DNA from 2 places in the Paenibacillus sp. FSL H8-0122 genome. Region 1 is predicted to be linked to the other one. Evidence: a T-box and tRNA genes for the amino acid it is inferred to sense, from the RefSeq annotation. Region 1 holds a T-box; the other holds one or more tRNA genes.
The links. The T-box of region 1 lies ahead of NSS64_RS03615 (valine--tRNA ligase). A T-box ahead of a tRNA ligase gene usually reads a tRNA of that ligase, here a tRNA-Val.
Positions count from the first base shown of each region.

Region 2: it has a tRNA-Val gene. The T-box ahead of NSS64_RS03615 (valine--tRNA ligase) is inferred to sense a tRNA for this amino acid. The anticodon was not compared.

Region 1 is NZ_JBBOTB010000001.1:803,614-810,079, reverse strand. It holds gene NSS64_RS03615 (valine--tRNA ligase) at 1-2,587, opposite strand, end outside; T-box leader at 2,747-3,030, opposite strand; gene NSS64_RS03610 (stalk domain-containing protein) at 3,123-3,785, opposite strand; gene NSS64_RS03605 (LysM peptidoglycan-binding domain-containing protein) at 4,016-5,380, opposite strand; gene NSS64_RS03600 (glycosyltransferase family 4 protein) at 5,516-6,466, opposite strand, start outside.
Region 2 is NZ_JBBOTB010000001.1:3,504,066-3,510,531, reverse strand. It holds gene NSS64_RS15440 (LytTR family transcriptional regulator DNA-binding domain-containing protein) at 1-150, shown strand, start outside; gene NSS64_RS15435 (GNAT family N-acetyltransferase) at 231-761, opposite strand; gene NSS64_RS15430 (hypothetical protein) at 958-1,500, shown strand; gene NSS64_RS15425 (Rpn family recombination-promoting nuclease/putative transposase) at 1,646-2,515, shown strand; tRNA gene NSS64_RS15420 (tRNA-Val) at 2,668-2,739, opposite strand; gene NSS64_RS15415 (helix-turn-helix transcriptional regulator) at 3,145-3,954, shown strand; gene NSS64_RS15410 (aldo/keto reductase) at 4,111-5,064, shown strand; gene metG (methionine--tRNA ligase) at 5,106-6,466, opposite strand, start outside.

The DNA.
Region 1 (6,466 bases):
AATAATCCGCCTGCTTCGCCCGTTCCTCTTCGATGACTTTCGCCGGAGCTTTGGCCACAAAGCCCTGATTACTGAGCTTCTTCTCCACACGCTCCACTTCGCTGTTCAGGGTCTGAACTTCTTTTTCGAGACGGATAATCTCCTGATCGATATCAATCAGACCGGACAGCGGCAGAAGCAGCTCCGCTCCGGTAACCACGGCGGACATCATTTTGTCCGGTGTCTGCGGCGCAAGGCCTGCTTCGAAGGAAGAGGTGTTGCAGAAGCGCCCGATGTAATTGTCGTTGCGGGAAATAATGTCCAGGATATCCTGGCTGCCGGCCTTAATAATCAGCTCGACCTTCTTGCTCATCGGCGCATTCACTTCCGCACGGATCCCGCGAACGGCCCGGATAATATCCATCAGCAGGTTCATCTCTGATACTGCCTGCGGATTCTCAAGCGCCGCATCGTACTTCGGCCACTCGGCCAAGGTGATGGATTCGCCCTGATGCGGCAGATGCTGCCAGATCTCCTCCGTAATGAACGGCATGAACGGGTGAATCAGCCGCAGTGTGCGGTCCAGCACGTAAGCCAGAACAGACTGGGTCTTGGCCTTGGCAGCTGCGTCCGCTCCGTATAGCGAGAGCTTGGCGAATTCGATATACCAGTCACACAGATCATCCCAGATGAAGTTGTAGAGCAGGCGCCCGGTCTCGCCGAACTCGTACGAGTCAATTAGACGCGTAATATCGCGGGAAGTTTCGTTCAGGCGGTGCAGAATCCAGCGGTCCGCTGTACCAAGCTCACCTGTAATGTCAATATCTTCAAAGGCTACGCCTTCCAGATTCATCAGCGCGAACCGGGAGGCATTCCAGATCTTGTTGGCAAAATTACGCGCCTGCTCTACCTTTTCCATACGGAACCGCAGATCCTGGCCCGCTGTACTGCCGGTAGTAATCATATAGCGCATGGCGTCAGCGCCGTACTGCTCGATAACATCCAGCGGATCAATACCGTTGCCCAGCGACTTGGACATCTTGCGTCCTTCAGCATCGCGTACGAGTCCGTGCATCAGCACATCGGAGAACGGCTTCTGGCCTGTGAATTCCATGGCTGAGAAAATCATGCGCGCTACCCAGAAGTAGATGATATCGTAGCCGGTAACCAGTACATTGTTCGGATAGTAACGCTGATAGTCGCTGCTGTCCTGATCAGGCCAGCCTAAGGTAGCGAACGGCCAGAGGTTCGAGCTGAACCAGGTATCCAGAACATCCTCATCCTGCTTCAGGTCGGACAGCCCGCTGATGCGGCGCGCTTCTTCTTCATCGTGTGCAACTACAAGCTCCCCGGTAGATTCGGAGTACCAGGCCGGAATACGGTGGCCCCACCACAATTGGCGGGAGATACACCAGTCACGGACATTCTCGATCCAGTTCAGGTACGTCTTCTCGAAGCGGTCCGGCACGAAGTGGACCCCGTCACCGTCCTTCTGTGCAGCGATGGCTGCTTCTGCCAGCGGCTGCATTTTGACGAACCACTGGGTGGACAGATAAGGCTCTACTACGGCCCCGGAACGCTCACTGTGCCCAACCTGGTGTACATGATCCTCAATGGAGATCAGCACGCCTTGCTCCTTCAGGTCGGCTACGATGGCCTTACGGCAGTCGCTGCGGTCCATTCCCTGGTAAGCGCCCGCTTCCTCATTCATCACTCCGCCTTCATCCATTACGTTGATCTGCGGAAGGTTATGGCGGACTCCCATCTCGAAGTCGTTCGGATCATGCGCCGGTGTAATCTTAACCGCACCGCTGCCGAAATCCTTATCTACGTATTCATCAGCAATAACCGGAATCTCACGTAAGGTAACCGGCAGAATCAGCGTCTTCCCGATCAGATCCTTATAGCGCTCATCCTCCGGGTGTACCGCTACCGCTGTATCGCCCAGCATCGTCTCGGGCCGCGTGGTAGCCACCGTGATATGGCCGCTGCCATCCTTCAGCGGATAACGCAGATGGTACAGATGCCCGTTCACTTCCTTGTATTCAACCTCAATATCCGACAGCGCTGTACGGGCAGCCGGGTCCCAGTTAATAATCCGCTTGCCGCGGTAGATCAGGCCCTTCTGGTACAGCTCCACAAATACCTTGCTTACCGCCTTCTTCATTCCATCATCAAAGGTAAACCGTTCGCGGGAGTAATCGAGGGACAGGCCCATCTTGGCCCACTGGTCATGAATCGTCTCTGCATACTGGTCTTTCCAGGCCCACACCTGCTCCAGGAACTTCTCGCGTCCCAGATCATGGCGGGAGATTCCCTGCTGGCGCAGCTTCTGCTCTACCTTGGTCTGTGTAGCAATCCCTGCATGGTCGGTACCCGGCAGCCACAGGGTATCATATCCCTGCATCCGCTTGGTGCGGATCAGCACATCCTGAAGCGTGAAATCCAGCGCATGTCCGATATGCAGCATTCCTGTTACATTCGGCGGCGGAATCACGATGCTGTAAGGCTCCGCATCCGGCCGTTTGCCGGCTTCGAAGAAGCCCTTCTCCATCCAGTACGCATACCATTTCTTCTCTGCCGCTCCCGGATCATATGTAGTCGGCATGTCGCTCTGCTTGTGATTAGCTGAAGCGGTAGCTTCTGCCGCTTCCTGCCCGTTCGGCAGCTCTGCTGCTGCATTGTTGTTATCAGCCATTGTGAACCCTCCACTGTTAAATGTATTGAGTAGCTAGCGGTTTCTGAGAATACAAAAAGGCCCTTCGTCTCAAAGGACGAAAGGCCATTCTTTCGCGGTACCACCTTTGTTTCGCGCCAATAAAAAATAAACCACTGCCTTAAGTTCCCTTACAGGTTCCTGAAGCTTAGCGCGACACTCATGCAGGGTAACGGCTGCAACCGGCCGCATCCTAACCGTCTTCATGATGAAGACAAGCTCAGAAGGGCAACTCCGGGGCGACTTCGGGGGCTGCATCCTGCGGGAATTCACACCAATGATAATCCCGCTCTCTGAAGGGCTGACCGCCTACTCTTCCCGTTCCCAGTCTTTATGCTAGTTATTACTTAGTTCAATAATACATTCAGTGTTATCCCTAGTCAACCAGCATATACACAAAGGGCGCGCAGCAGACGTACATTGCTGCCTACTCCCCGCTCCAGATCACTTGAACCACATTGAAGCCCTGATTGCCGCCCGTTCCGGGAGCGCCATCCAGCGTAACGGAGAATGTGCTTCCGGCATCAATAATCGAGAAGGCTGAGGCGGAGACCTCTTCAGACTTGGAGGTTGCCCCTTTTTGTACAAAATAGTCCTTGTACGTATTGCCGAGCGTCTCCAGACTCTGCTTCGTGCGGTAGCTGAAGGTCGCGGACGGCTTACCGGTTGCCGAGCCTTCGATCAGATCAAATATCTTCGCGTCCGCCGGAAGCGGGAAGTCTGCCGGCAGGCTCTTCGGCCGCTTCACAGCATCTGCTGGTGTTCCTGCGGACGAGCCGCCGGAGGAGACAGCCGGAGCAGCCGCATCACCGATGATGACCCGGCTGGTTGCAGCATCGTAAGTAACAGCAGTGTTCAGCGCTTCGCCGATGGAGCGTACAGGCAGATAAGTGATCCCGTTGTAGGTAATCGGGGCGAGGGTTTTGCCGTTGCCGTCTTTGGGCGTGTACGCCTGGCCGTTCACGACGATCCCGATTTTGTTGTTCAGGAGCGCCTTGATCTCCTGCAGATTACTGGCGGCGTAGACACCGGCCGAGACTGTGAGCGTCAAGCTTAGTGCGGCCGCAGTGGCTGCCACTTTTCTCTTCATGTGATATATCATCCTTCCAGAAGTGATGTACCAGCGCATAGCTGCCTGAATGTGTAATGTATGTAGGCCGGTAGTGACTATTACCCCGACCTAGGCGGTTTGTAAACCAGGAGCGGAGACACGTGTAAACATGCCCCCAACAAAAGCCGGTTCACAAAAAACAGGAACAGCCCCATGCATAAGGCAAGGGCTGTTCCTGTTAAGCCTGAATTCTCCGCACACCATCAATCTCAAGGAATGTATAATACCTGTCCCTCTTCTACAATCTGACCGGACAGCCGGTTATACATAGTCAGCTCCCGGGTGCTTAGCTGGTATTTCTCGGCTATGGTATCGAGCGTCTCTTCCCGCTGCACGATGCAGAGCCGTACCTTGCGGAACAGCTCTGTCCCACCCATCCCGCCGATGAACCTGCTCTTCCACGCTGTATCATTGCCTGCCTCAGGAACAGCCTGCGCTACAGAGTCTATATTGCCAGAGAGCAGTTCCTCCTGCTCTCGGTTGGCGCGGCTTGCGCTGAGCAGCGAGGAGAAGGTGAGCGGCTCCTGCTCGGCGGCTCCCGGTTCTTTTTTGCTGCCAAGGGCAACCTTGAGATCCTGCTTCTCCTCCTGGGGAGACAGAGATTCCGCAGACAGGAAGACTTCATTGTCTGTGGCCTGGATCTCCTCTGCCGCCTCCCCTTCTTCGTTCCCGGCAAACAGCGCAGCAGCATCGTTGGCAGCGGAGGTAAGCACCGGCTCCGGCTGCGATACGGCATGAAGCTTCGCATTGCCCCAATGGTCCACAGTGTTCAAGGCGGCGGTGCCTGTCTGAAGTGTGGTGTCCTCCTGAAGCGAGCCGTTCACAGCCGCCGGTGCCGTCTTCTCTCTGGAGGTGAGGAAATGAGCGGAGGCCTTATCAGCCGACGGCTTGCTGCCTGCCGAAGAAGCCGTATCCAGACTATGGGTCCTTACTCTGGGTTCCTTGTCCTTCAGGGGTGTGGAGAGATAGGCTGCGGGCTGGCTGTAAGAAGTATCTTCCGCGTACAGCGGCTCAGCTGCTGCCTCAGCCGGACTAGCGGGAGTCTGATCTTCCGCAGCGCCCTCTGCCGTCCCTTCGCCATAGGTCCAGAGCGAATTCTCATACAGGGTGTCATTCTCCGGATTGCGGATTTGCTCCTCAGCCGTTCTGCTGTCTCCTGCTTCGGGCGAATACGCTACCGTGTACTCCTCCTGCTGCCAAGCGGGCTGTACATCTGTACTTCCGATTCCGCGCAGCGAGAGCACTCCGGTAATGTTGACGGTTCGCATCGTCAGCAGATCAATATCGAAATTCTCGATCTCCACCCCTATGTCATCAAGTGAGCTGACCCGGGTCAGCGGAACAGTGATTTCAACAGGAATTGCATGCTCCAGACGCTGTGTAAGGTCATCCTCCCCCCGGTAGAGTCCGGTGAGCAGCAGCTGTCCGTGCAGCTCGGCCCGGTCCTCCCGCTGGATGACCTGGATGTCGGGAACCAGCTCAACTTCCTCCAGCTCTGCTATTCCCGGAAGCTCTTCCGAAAGGTGAATGCGTTCATAAATATCAAACCGCAAGCCATGGGACTGGTCAAACACGGGAAATGTCCTCCTTCTTGGCATAATCTATCCCTGAGACAAGCCCAGAGTATAAGCCCAAAATGTTACTCCCCTCATGTATATGCTTCAATCAGGCAGGCATGACAACTTTGCCGCTTCAATTGCGGACAGCGCCTATTCCAGGGGAGGAAGGGCCGTACGTGCATCAGGAATAGAGTAGTGCTGCGGAAGCTTGACACGCATCGTTACGGCAAGCGGATTCCCAGGATCACACTGGTTAAGCACATCTGCCGGATGAAAAGCTGCCGGCAGCCCACCCGCGCCCGGTTCTTCCTCAAACCGGAGGTGATCCGGAATTCCCGGCCGGCCGGCCCGCAGATTGACCGCTCTCTGGTATACATGCAGCGTACCCGCAGCCATGACCTCCAGCGAACGGGTCTGCTCTGCCCAGTGCTTAGCCTGGAGGCCGGTGCGTCTTCTCAGCTCCTCATCCCCCAGCAGCTGCTCCATCTGCAGGGCGAGCTGAGCGGCATCTCCCGGAGGAACAATCCAGCCCGTCTCTCCCTGCCGGACCATTTCCGGCATGCCTGCAGTTCCGGCGACAATCGGCGCGATTCCGGCAAGCTGCGCTTCTGTAACCGAGAAAGGCTGCGTATCCTGGAGGGAGGGCTGCACATAAATGTCGGCAGCCCGGAGTGCAGCCGGAATATTGTTCAGCTTCCCGGTGAAATGGACCTTCCCCGCGATACCCAGCAGGCGGGCCTGCTCCATGAGCTCCTCCAGGAGGCTGCCGATTCCGGCCACCGCACAGATCCATTGCTGACAGCGCTGCTCCAGAATGCCTAGCGCCTCTATCAGCACATGGACGCCTTTGATATATTCAAGACGTCCGGCATACATGATGACAGGAATTCCTTCTGCAAATTGAAGCGGCGGCGTCTCTGCGGCCCTGGCTGCATATTGATGCAGGTCCAGCCCGTACGGCAAGGTATGAATACGGTCCGGGCTGACCCCCAGGCTCTGCGTAAGCTGTCCGATCCACTCCGAAGAGACCAGAATCTGGTCAGCCGCCTGGGCACCCAGTGTCTCAAGCCTGCGGAAATAGCTCCAGATCGGCCGCTGCTC
Region 2 (6,466 bases), 2.7 Mb from region 1:
GATAAGACGTTTCATATTGCTTATTTTGGGGAAGACCACAGAGGAGTCGAGCAAAAGTGTTTTCTGTCAGAGAAGGGCTACAAACAAATTCTAAAATACGTAAAAACATCCGCATCGGATGTTAAATTAGTGGAGCTGCCCCAGTGGTAGCTTATTTTTTACGACCGCATATTTAATAAGGCTGACCCTGCACAGTTGATGTGCCGCGGGCCAGCCTTATTCAAGTTAGGTTAATCTGTAGCTAATCTGGAATACATACACAGATCAATGAAGCTTCCTTTGGACCGCTCACTCTGCCTCAATATTCCTTCCAGCGAAAAGTTTAATTTCTGCAGTACCTTAATAGAATTGATATTAGCAGGCTGGGCCTTTGCTTCTATTCTATTGAAGCCCAGTGTATCAAACGCATAATCTATTAGTGCGCGAAGGGCTTCAGGCACATATCCTTTTCCCCAGCACTCGCGGCTAAGGTCATAACCGATCTCTGTCTTGGCATTGTCATAGTCCAGCGCATTGAAACCACAGGAGCCGATAATCCGGCCGGATTCTGCTTCCGTGATGGAATAGCGGATCGCCTGATTCTCGGTGGCTAACTTATGAAGCAGCTCAATCATCTCCACGGCCTGACTCTCATCCGTGAAGCTGCTGATATTCATGAACCGGGTGACTTCAGGATCGGACCAGATCGGGAACAGGCTGGCTGAATCGGCGGTGCGCATTTGTCTTAATACTAATCTTTCGGTTTGTAATTCTGTTATCATCAATAAGTTACCTCCATTGAATATATATGGTATTGGTGAGGTGCAACTATTGATATCTGCGCATAGTTCAGTCCTTTCCGTGTGTAAGCTGCCTCTATTATATAGAATACAGGGGAGAATGTTAATCAGGGACGCGCCTGTTTCGTATTCCTCCTGACATGGTAAACTTTAGATAAAAACATCTTGGGAGGGTATTATGAGAAAAACGTTACTGGTAGTATTGTTCTTGTTCGTATTGACAGCTTGTGGGGATTCCAAAGACGGGGTAACCACTAAAGACTTAGCCATCCAAAAGGTGAACGATCATAAAGCCATTGTTGAGTATGGTATGAGCCGCGCGGAAGCAGAAGAGGTATTGGGCAAAGGAGAAGATAAGGATATTGCGAATTCAGTCATGTACAGCCCTGGCGTAAGAATTATGTACCGTGAGGATAAAGTGGCAGGGATTACTCTGGCAAAGGAATCGAAAGATATGTATGAAACTACAGGCGGTTTTAAAATTGGCATGTCCAAAGATGATTTCAAGCAAATCTATGGCGATCAATATCTTAAGGATATGGAGAGGAACCTGGACTATGCTTACGATTCAGTCAACAAACGTTATTTGCAGGAAAAAGAATGGGTAGCGAAAGCTGAAGATGACACGAAAATATATGTAATATCAGCCATGTTCAACGGTAAGGGTGAAGCAGACGCCGTTGTATTGGTGGATAAGCGAATGGCGATCACGTTTAGGTAAAAGGGGAGGGCTGACGATCAAGCATGTGCTAGTATGTTTCTTTGAGCTTTGGGGACAGAATAGCAATATAGGGACCTTAAAGGCTGGCTTTGTCTACAACGAGTAGTTCCGCCATGATATAATCAATGTATATGATTGGAGTATAATCGTGGAACTACTCGACGCACGGAATGACTTTATCTTCAAGAAAATTTTCGGCAGTGAGAATAACAAGGATGTCCTGCTAGCCTTCCTCAACAGTACCTTTATGGAGGCAGGCGAACCCCCGCTGACAGAGATTGTATTAATGAATCCGTACACTGATAAGGATGCTCCAGCGGATAAACAGTCTATTCTGGACATCAAGGCCAAGACGGCTGAGGGCAAACGGATCAACATCGAAATGCAGCTGTTCAATCCATACAATATGGAGAAGCGGACACTGTTCTACTGGAGCGAGATGTATTACCACCAGATTCAAAAAGGCGACGATTACAGTGAATTGAAGAAGTGTGTGACGATCAATATACTGAACTATTCCTGTCTTCCTAATGACCGCCATCATAATGTGTTTCATCTTCGGGAAGATCACACCGGGATACCTCTTAACAATGATCTTGAGATTCATGTGATGGAATTAACAAAGCTTGAGGAGCAGGCCGTTCCATTAAATGGTGGTCTGATCAACTGGCTGTTATTCCTGAAGGGTGTTGAACAACCAAATTGGGAGGTGCTGACCATGAATGAACCGATGTTGAAAAAAGCAATGGATACGCTGGAGTTCCTGAGTCAGGATGCCGCTACACGTATGGAATATGATGCCCGGATGAAGTATTTGCGGGATGAGGCGTCACGAATGAATGGTGCTAAGGCTGAGGGGCGAGCTGAGGGACGAGCAGAAGGTGAGCGGAAAAAGGCAGAGGCAATGGTGCGTGAACTTCTTGCTCTTGGAGTGGAAACCTCAATTATTGTTAGAGCCTCAGGCCTCTCAGAGCAAGAAGTTTTAAGCTTGAAATCACTAATGGGTAGACACTGACCATGAATGAACCGATGAGAAAAAAGAGAAATTGCTAGAAAGCTCTTGGCAATGGGGCAATGGAATTCAAAATTTAAAACTGCTGCAATGATAACAACGAAAAACGAAGCCGATCATATGATCGGCTTCGTTTCTTTAAGGCTTTCCATTTATAGGACGGATGGGGTTCGAACCCATGACCCCTACCCTGTCAAGATAGTGCTCTCCCGCTGAGCTACCGTCCTGCAACGAAATTTATAATAACACAGGACGTGAGGGAATGGCAAGAGATTTTTTAATACGCATAGATGATACCGTTAAGCACGACCCTGTCACACCGCCGCAGTGACAAAAACCCACGACACCCCAACCATAGTATATTACAATATTGGCGCTTGTCTGGAAGTTACTCCGCTATGCATCTATTCAGTCAGAAGTAGTGAACTGGCAGAGAGCTACGGGATGTTGTATTATGCAGATGTCAAAAGGTTCGGAAATTTGCCCCCGTACGAAATGGCGGAGCTTCGAAGCTTCAGCGAGCTGCCGCAGGCGGTGACATACCCTGGGATTTACCCCACGCTATATGCGAGAGTATGTGAACATGTGAAGTATCTGTGAATCAATTGTAATGCTGAAAGGAGGCCCAGCTCATGAGTTACGAGATTACGAGGTTTAGGCGTCTTGGCGACTACCTGAGATCACGCCGAGAACGTCTGCAGCCTGAAGCTGTAGGGATCAAGGAAACGAACAGTCAGCGCAGAACTCCAGGGCTGCGGCGGGAGGAGGTTGCAGTTCTGGCTGGTCTCAGCAGCACCTATTATACTTGGCTGGAGCAGGGCAGGGAGGTTACCGCCTCCAGAGATGTCATGGAGAGTCTCAGTCAGGCGCTGCGGTTGTCGGCAGATGAGCACAAGCATCTGTTCGAGCTATGGAATCCGGGCTTGCCGGATACACTTGCTTCTATAGATACAGCCAGTCCGGAGCTGAATCCGCAGTGGCGGGATATTATCCGCCAATTGACTTATCCGTCTTTTATTACGAATGAGCGGTCTGAGGTACTGGCCTGGAATGATAGGGCGAGTGAAGTCCTTAGTGATTTCGGAAGTCTGCCTGCTTCAGAGCGCATTATGCTGCGTCTTCTGTTCCTGGACCTGGAGCTGCGCCGCCGGATGCTGAATTGGGAGGAGTTCGCTCTCTATTCAGTAGGGGTGTACAGAACCTATTATGACATGAACCTGCACGATCCCTGGTACAAGGAGATGGTCGATCAGCTCTTAGCGGACAGTGCGGATTTCGCTGAGATGTGGAAGCAGCACAATATACTGGGCAAAAAGGTTAACCGTGTGGTCATAGAGAGTCTGGGCACGAGCCAGCCTGTAGTCTACGATATCAATTCTATGGCGAATCTGGCAGATCACCCGGGTGTGCATATTTGTATCTATACCCCTGTCATAACCTAGCAGAGGATCATCTGAAGGCGCATTTTTACAGGTATGTTGCCGCTCCCTGGTAATGATCTTACTAGCATGAACGTACTGTGGCTGCTCCACGGCAGGACGGTTAGAATAAGGACATGTTCGTAAGATCTATTACAGGTACAAGAGGGAGGCAACCATATGCATACAAGAACACTCGGGAACGAAGGGCTGAGCGTATCGGCGCTGGGACTCGGAACGATGATGATGCCGGATAACGAAGAGTCGGTACGAACCATTCATGGCGCGCTTGACCAGGGAGTAACTCTGCTGGATACAGCAGATATCTATGGAGCCTTCGAGCAGCAGCGCTTCGGCGGGAATGAACGGCTTCTCGGGCGGGCGCTTAAGGGCCGGAGAGATCAGGCTGTGATTGCGACCAAATTCGGCATTACACATACTCAGGGACCCAAGGGAGACCCGGCCTATATCAAAAAATCCGTAGATGCCAGCCTCTATCAACTCGGCACAGATTATATCGATCTGTACTATCAGCACCGTCCGGATCTGAACATCCCTGTTGAGGAAACCGCCGGTACACTGGCTGACCTCGTCAAGGAAGGGAAGATCCGCTATATCGGCTTATCCGAAGCTTCGCCTGATTTGATCCGCCGGGCACATGCGGTGCATCCGTTGACTGCCCTGCAGACAGAGTATTCGCTCTGGAGCCGGGAGGTGGAGGATGAGATTCTGCCGCTGGTCAAGGAGCTGGGCATCGGCTTCGTTCCTTATAGCCCGTTGGGCCGCGGTTTTCTCACTGGACAGATCAAAAGCTTCGAGGATCTGCCGGAGGATGATTACCGCCGCCATTACCCGCGGTTCCAGGGAGAGAACTTCATCCGGAACCTGGAGGTCGTCTCGCTGATCGGGCAGATGGCAGAAGAGAAAGGCTGCGCCCCGGCACAGCTTGCGCTGGCCTGGCTCCTTGCGCAAGGGGAGCAGATCGTGCCGATTCCCGGCACCAAGCGGCTGGAGCGGGTGCAAGAGAACCTCGGAGCGCTTGAAGTTACACTGACGGCTGAGGATCTAGCCCGGATTGAGCGGATATCCCCGCAAGGTATTGCAGCCGGAGCACGTTACCCCGGCCAGAACTAAGTCATCACACAGAGCGGACAGCCGCTTTGTATTCATCAATATTAAGACCCCGGAGCGTTCTTGCCTTCGCCGCTTGCTTTCGTAAGCGGTATGAGAGGCGGGACGCTTTTGTCTTTCATCCGCTCTATTTCCTCCTCTATGCGCTCTACATCTATCCGCTCAAACAGTAATTCAAGCTCCAATATAGGCTGCTCTGCAAGGACGGATACCGGATGCCATACAGGCTGTTCTATGGACAGGAAGCCCCTGATCTTCTCGCAGGAGAAGGGGAGGAACGGGTTCAGCAGGTTAGACAGATTGGCAATAATCTGAACACAGGTATACAGCGTGTTAGCCCCGGCCGCAGGATCATGCTTGATCTGGAGCCACGGCTGCTGCTCGTCGAAATATTTGTTGGCCTGGCGGATATGCAAGAAGATGAATTCCAGGGCTTCCTTGAAATGTCCGGCTTGGGTCAGCCTGCCTGTCTCCTTATACAGCTGCTCCAGACTGCTAACCCATGCTTCGTCCAAGACTCCTTCTGGTACTCTGCCACTCCAGAACTTATTTACGAATACGAGGCTGCGGTTAACGAAATTGCCGAACGCGCCCAGCAGCTCGCTGTTATGGCTGTAGATGAACTCTCTCCAGGAGAAGTCGGCATCCCGCTTCTCGGGACCGTTCGCAGTCAGGAAATAACGGACCGAGTCAGGGTCATACCGGCTGAGAATATCCGGCACCCAGACCGCCCAATTGCGGCTGGTGGAGAATTTCTGCCCTTCCAGGGTCAGATACTCCGAAGAGAAGATCCGGTCCGGCAGATGCAGCTCCTCAGCTCCCAGCAGGATAGCGGGCCAGATCAGGCTGTGAAAAGGAATATTGTCCTTCCCGTGCACATAATAAGCAGTTATAGGCGGCTGTCCATGGTTATCCTGCCCCGATGGTACGGACCAGAACTCCTCCCAACGGCCTCCGGTCTCCTCCGACCACTGCTTGCTGGCAGACAGATAGCCGCTAACGGCTTCGATCCAGACATAGATTTTTTTGTCTGCGAAGCCGTCAACAGGAACATCCACACCCCAGTCCAGATCGCGTGTTGCTGCGCGGTCCTGCAGGCCTTCCTGCAGATATCTGCGGGTTAGACGGACGGAATTGTCTCTCCAGCCCTGCGCGGAATCAGCATATTCTGTGAGTGCTTGCTGGAAGCTGGACAGCGACAGATAGTAATGCTGAGTAGAGCGCAGCACAGGCGTAGAGCCGCAGAGGGCGCATGTGCGCTCCAGCAGATCCACCGGATCGAGAATCGTTGAACAGTAATCGCATTGGTCTCCCCGGGCTTGCTGCCCGCATACCGGGCAGATGCCATGGACATAACGGTCCGGCAAGAAGCGCTGGTCCAGCTCACAATAGCACTGGAGACCGG